DNA from 2 places in the Aequoribacter sp. genome. Region 1 is predicted to be linked to the other one. Evidence: predicted binding sites of a transcription regulator. Region 1 holds the regulator's gene; the other holds the start of a gene.

What was found. Region 1 encodes FNR, which switches genes on or off when oxygen is low (the NO sensors DNR and NnrR bind a similar motif). Its sites were predicted from a motif close to TTGATNNNNATCAA; they were not measured.
Region 2: the regulator FNR is predicted to act here: its motif matches at 1,227-1,240, upstream of ACTF5Z_RS03990 (Tll0287-like domain-containing protein).

What each region holds. Positions count from the first base shown of each region.
Region 1 is NZ_CBFHWH010000001.1:53,057-56,418, forward strand. Features, by position in the region: gene hemN (oxygen-independent coproporphyrinogen III oxidase) at 26-1,423, shown strand; gene fnr (fumarate/nitrate reduction transcriptional regulator Fnr) at 1,521-2,285, shown strand; gene ACTF5Z_RS00255 (Yip1 family protein) at 2,392-3,003, shown strand; gene ccoN (cytochrome-c oxidase, cbb3-type subunit I) at 3,031-3,362, shown strand, end outside.
Region 2 is NZ_CBFHWH010000013.1:32,078-35,439, reverse strand. Features, by position in the region: gene ACTF5Z_RS03995 (NADH:flavin oxidoreductase/NADH oxidase family protein) at 1-1,157, opposite strand, end outside; gene ACTF5Z_RS03990 (Tll0287-like domain-containing protein) at 1,298-1,879, shown strand; gene ACTF5Z_RS03985 (MOSC domain-containing protein) at 1,884-2,342, opposite strand; gene ACTF5Z_RS03980 (DHH family phosphoesterase) at 2,350-3,312, opposite strand.

The sequences.
Region 1 (3,362 bases):
TTTGTGCAACGGAAGCGGGCTTCACATGTCCCAGAATGCCACCCATCTCCAGGCTGACATCGAGCGTCTGGCACCGAAATACCAGAGGCCGGGGCCGCGCTACACATCTTACCCCACCGCTCCCCACCTGAGTGAGGCATTCGCGATCAAACAATTTGAGGCACGTTGCGCACAAGCCGATCAGCGCGATCTACCCTTGTCGCTGTACGTTCATGTCCCATTTTGTCGCTCTATTTGCTACTACTGCGCCTGCAATAAAGTGGTCACACGAACACCCGGCGCAGGACAAGAGTATCTGAACGCCCTCGATAAAGAACTTACTCGCTATCGAGATTGGGGCTTAAACCAGCGCCTCGTAAGCCAGCTACACTGGGGTGGTGGCACTCCAACCTATCTAAGCGATGCCGAGCTGACCCAATTAATGCACCTCATCGCTCGAAACTACCAACTAACCGACGCATCGGATCGGGAATATTCCATCGAAATTGATCCAAGGACTGTGAGCAAACAAACAATAGCCCTGCTGCGAGGACTCGGATTCAATCGCTTGAGCTTGGGGATCCAAGATTTCGACCCCCTCGTCCAGACAGCCATTAACCGCGTGCAGCCTTACGAAATGGTCGCTGATCTGACTCATAGCATCCGCGAGCACGGATTCAAGTCATTGTCTTTTGACCTGATCTATGGGCTACCTCATCAAAGTGAAAAGAGCTTCAGTAAAACCCTCGCTCAGGTCATTCAACTCGAACCCGATCGGATTGCTTGCTATAACTATGCTCACTTACCCAATAGATTCACCTCCCAACGTGCTATCGATCGGCTGACACTACCCTCAGCCACTCAGCGACTGCGACTACAGCGACTGATCGATACAACGCTGGCGGATTCAGGGTATGTCCTGATAGGTCTGGATCACTACGTCAAAACGACAGATGAGCTATCGGTGGCGCAACGCGAGGGGCGTCTGCAGCGTAACTTTCAGGGTTATTCGCTCAAAAGTGCCGAAGATATGATGGGCATTGGCCACTCTGCCATTTCGCAGATCGGCGATATGATCGTGCAGAACGCTCGCAACCTCGATGACTATCTAGGTAAGACTCAAGCTAACGAGTCGCCCATCAGCCGAGGGCTGCGGCTTACACAAGATGACCTCTTGCGCCGAGACATCATCATGGATATCTGCTGTAAACTTGAATTTTCGCTCTCGGAAATCTGTCATCGGCACGGTTATCAAGCCCAAAGCTATCTGAAAAAAGAAATTGAAGACTTGCAAGAGTTCATCACGGATGGGTTAATAAACAAAACGAACTCTGGCTACCGTTTGACAACCCTTGGCCGTCATTTTTTACGCAATATTTGTATGGTATTTGACGCTTGGCTCGAGCAAACGCCCGTAGATATAAAATATTCGAAGACGGTATGACAAATTGTCACAGGGGAAGACTAGAGGCTTAATATTAGATTAAACTAATACACTGTTGTAGGGACAATAAACGACACCATTGGGGGGTGCGTTTCTTATGGACACAAAAATACACTTGGCGACTGACACGACTTGCCACCACGACTTCAAGACAAATTGTAGCAATTGCCGACTGAACACGCTTTGCCTGCCTCTTGCGTTGGAAGGCAAAGATATCGATGCCTTAGATGCCATCGTGCAGCGCAGTAAACCTATTCAGAAAAATGCGTATTTGTTCCACGAGGGCGACGCTTTCAATTCAATTTACGCTGTCCGCTCCGGCAGTATTAAAGCCTTCGCGACGACCGACGATGGCCGCGAGCAGGTCACCGGGTTCTATTTTCCAGGTGAGCTGTTGGGAATGGATGGTATTAGTCGCAATGTCCACGCCTCTACAGCGAAAGCCCTGGAAACCTCTGCCGTCTGTGAAATCCCCTTTGACTCGCTTGGCGAGCTGAGCGCTAAAATTCCCAATCTGCAGCGCCACTTCTTTCAATTAATGAGCCGCGAAATCACTGAAGACCAGCAGCTCATCACCCTGCTTAGCAAAAATTCAGCCGACGAACGTATTGCTGCACTGCTACTCAGCATCTCCTCACGCAACGCCCGTCGACAGCTCAGCGCGAATCGATTCCGCTTGCCGATGTCTCGGGTCGATATCGGAAACTACTTAGGACTCACCATTGAAACCGTCAGCCGAGTCATCGGTCGGTTGCAAAAAAAGTCGATACTGCAGGTCGACAATAAAGAAGTCTCCATCTTGGACTTCGATGCATTAACCGAAATCGCCCACACTAAGGTTCACCACCAAGAAGCATCCTGATCGCGGCACGGGTAATAGCAAATTGACTCAAGTCAAAGTAATGATTTGGGGACACTATAAAATACCCACTGCGTGTTGGGGCGCAAACTCATAAAGGAGAACACACATGATTCAACATGGCTTAGCCCTGCTGGTACAGCCGCACACGGCCTGGCGCCGCGTCGCCCAGCTTCAGGGGTCAAGTTTTAATGCCTTGGCTCTTTTCCCGGTTATTATGGCGATATTACCCGCTGTCGCGTGGTTTTACGGCACTAGCCACGTGGGCTGGACAGTGGGCTCATCCGGCGACGCCATTCGACTAACGGAGGCAAGCGCCACCGAGATTGCGTTTCTGTTCTACTTCGTCATGGTTGGCTCAGTTGCTATCATCGGCTACTTCATCCACTGGATGTCCGCGACATATGGTGCCAATTCCACACTCACTCGCGGCATCGTGATTGCTGGCCTCACCTGCACACCACTGTTCGTTACCGGCTTAGTCGGTTTTCATCCTTTGTTGTGGTTAGACCTACTTATCGGTGTGGTCGCGCTGTCATGGTCAACGTATTTACTGTACCTCGGCATTCCGATCGTTATGAACATACCGGAAGAGCGTGGTTTTTTGTTCTCTAGTGCCATTATCGCGATTGCACTGGTAATTTTTGTTGGAATTTTAGTGGTCACCATCATCGCGTGGGAGTACGGCTTTGCTCCAGAATTTACCGATCATTCAGCTTAACAGTGCCCAAGACTACGGAAGAAAATCATGAGTGAATTAAACGAACAACTTGAGCACCCCGTCTACAACTATAACGTTGTGCGGCAGTTTGCCGTCATGACGGTTGTGTGGGGTATTGTCGGCATGCTCGTCGGCGTCATTATTGCGGCGCAGCTCGTCTGGCCCGATCTTAGCTTCGAACAGCCGTGGTTTAGTTTTGGACGTCTACGTCCCTTACACACGAATGCTGTGATCTTCGCGTTTGGCGGTTCGGCACTCTTCGCCACGTCGTATTACGTGGTACAACGCACAACGCAAGCGCGCTTAATCTCAGACGGACTTGCGGCATTTACCTTCTGGGGTTGGCAACTCGTCATTTT
Region 2 (3,362 bases), on a different contig from region 1:
GTTGCGAAAGCACCGATGGTTCGAAACAGTTTCAGGTGATTCAAAAAGCCGAGCCAAGACGGCAACAATGACAGCTGCTTTTCATAGCGCGGCAATTCTGGCTCGCCGGCCAGCAGGCGTTTAGGCGCGTCAGTCATCACACACATTGGCCGACCAATACCAATCACATCAGCGCCACCTTCATTCAGTGCTTCTTCCATAGCATCGCGTCGACGCAGACCACCGGTCACCATCAGAGGCACACTTAGTGTCTCGCGCATCGCTTTGGTAAAATCCACAAAATAAGCTTCTCGAGCCAAGGTAGAGGCTGCTACCGCTTGCTCCTCGACCGGTTCGACACCTTCTAAATCCAGCAGTTTGGGCTGTTCATAGGTACCACCCGACACCTCAATCAAATCAATTCCCGCCTCTTGCAACCAGGTAGCGACTTGCAGGCTCTCGTTAAAATCGAAGCCTCCTTTTTGAAAATCCGCACTGTTTAACTTAACTGCAACAGGGAAGTCGGCACCCACAATCGCGCGTACTGCATGATAGATCTCAAGCAGTAATCGAGCCCGATTCTCGAGCGAGCCACCGTATTGGTCATCGCGCTGATTACTTCTAGGGCTTAAAAATTGTGATAGCAGGTAGCCGTGTGCGGCGTGAAGTTGTACCCCGGTAAAGCCCGCGTCTTTAAGTGTCGCCGCGCAGTGTGCAAAACCATTTACGATTTCGTTAATTTCGGCTTCTGTTAAGGCATCGGGCTCACCAAATTGGCCCCCGGGCAAGCCCAGTTTTACCGCCGACGGTGCTTTAGGATGAGCATTCACAACCTTCTGTGTTTGACGACCCGCATGACTGATCTGCGCCCAAAACTGATTGCCATTTCGGGTGGCCGCCTTTGCCCATGACGCCAAAGCTTCGCGCTTTTCATCGGACATTTGACGATCGACAATGACATTGCCAGGACGCTCCAGATGATCGCGATCGATAATGACATTGCCGGACAACAGCAGCCCAGCGCCACCGTCAGACCATATGCCGTATAGATTTTCGAGCGCTTGCGTCGCACAACCATCAGGCGCAGCTAAACCCTCTGTCATCGCCGCCTTACAAATCCTATTGGGCAAGGTTACACCGCAAGGGAGAACTAAAGAATCACTTAAAGAAACAGACATCGACTTACCTTCTTGTATTTATTGTTCGGATTTTCAAGCTCTTTGCATCGCTATATGTCAACGAGTCGGTTGACCTGCGTCAGAGATCTCTTACCATGCTCACGTTATGATGACACAAACACGCTCACAAGGGTCTATTTATGCCAAGGTTAACGCTCGCGCACGCGGCATTTGCGATTTCCGTTTTTAGCCTCTCCCCCCTGCAGGTATCCGCTGAGCAGGGAAAAGCAGAGACAGAACCAACACAGGAGGCGAGGCAGTTAGTGGCTCGCTTTGCGGGCCAATTAAAGCCTCAGCTCAAGCAAGCACTGCAATCTGGAGGCCCGGCGCATGCCATTAGCGTATGCGCTGAAGTAGCGCCGGCTATCGCCCAGAGCCTAAGCTTAGAAAGCGGCTGGGTTATTCGACGCGCCAGCGATAAAAACCGTAACCCCACAGCTCATCCCGATACGTGGGAGCAAACTCAGATCGATGCATTCAAAGCTGCCATTCTTGCGGGTGAGACACAGAACTTAGAGTCCTCCGAACAAACCGCCGAAGGATTTCGTTACGCCAAGGCACAGTTAACCGAGGGACTCTGCCTAACTTGCCATGGCAAACATTTGGATGACGACACCTTAGACGCATTAACAGCCTTTTACCCCGAGGATCGCGCACAAGGCTATGAGCTGGGCGAGGTACGTGGCATTTTTAGTTTACTCAAGCCCGACGCTCGAAAGTGACGAACTATCCCGATCTATCGAGCCAATATACAGGGTCGCCCACACGAATGATGGCGCCCTGTTCGACCCGGCAGCAGATGCCCCCGCGCCAGTCTGACTCGAGTGCTGTTCGCAAGCCCTCGGCTACTGCATCCATGCGGTGACAAGGGTCGCATTCATACGATACTTGCAGGCGAGCCTTCCCAACCGCCAGCACCCTGCCCACATCTTGTGGTCCGAAAGTAATGCTATCGACTAAGAGGTTGGCGCGACGCGTGGTCCACTCAAGATCTCGCCCTATCGCTGCGCAAGCTTGCTGCCACTGTACCTTATTCAAGACCGTTACTTGACGCTTTCCCGGCTTTCCACGGCAATCTCCAGACAAACCGTGCTCACTACTGAGCACGCCGTGGCGCAGCGGCTCCATCAAAGCTTTGGGCCGGGCTCGACGGGCAATTCCTAGAAGTTGCGCTGATGTATTCATACGAGTTTTAACGCCTGTAGTTTTTGGCAAGCGCCTCAATGAATCGAGGCACATCCGCTTCAGCCAGACGATTGATGCCTGCCGCTGCCGCCCGACCACCGCCTGTTGGAAACTGACGGACTAAAGTATCCGCACCTTCGCGCCGGTTAAGCGGCGCGCGCACACTGACTAAGGAATGGTCGTCGCCTAAGTCCGTCAATATCGCATGCGCTCGATCGGGGTTATCTTCGACTAAGCTATTGCTAAACACCCCACTAACTCGGCGAGCCCACGCCGCGTTGGGCAAGCGATAAATAGCATAATCCTCGGTAGCAATTTCAGGCACGAGTGCGGCCGCTTGGGACATATCCGACTCATAACCCTCGGCTAGTGTATCGAACACTGATGTCTGTTCATTAACGAACGCCATTGGGGAGTCACACTGTACAACCGCTCGATACAACTCTGCCGGGTGATAGTACAAATCCTCTAGGCTTGGCCCGTAGCCATTGTAGTTAAGATACAGCCCCAAACGCTCGTACAGGTCTAAAGCATCACGACTCAGGGTCAGCGTCTTGCCCAGAGCTTTGGCGCTTTTGTGAAGATTATCACCGAACGCACCTACTACAGCCCAATCGGCGTAGGCCCCCTTCAGGACGCCATTAATCAGCAATGCAGTGCAAACCTCAGGTGCCGGATTAATCACCGTTGTTAAGTTTTCGTGCTCTGGAATATCACCCGCATAATGATGGTCGCAGTAAAACACATGCGAACCAGCCGCAAGCAACCGCTCCACGTCATCACGGTTTTTATCAAACGAAATATCGAGAGCTGTCACCTCATGCTGTGCATCAGTCGGCACCTGTGACACCAAAGCGATATCGCGTTTAACCCCAGTCACTAGGTAACTCTCGGCGGGATGCGCTAAACGCCATTGAGCTAGCGCACAAATTCCATCGGCATCGCCATTAAATACATCGTAATTCGCCACCGTACCCCCTGTTCTACTACCACTAAAGATAAGCGCACAGCATAGGGAAT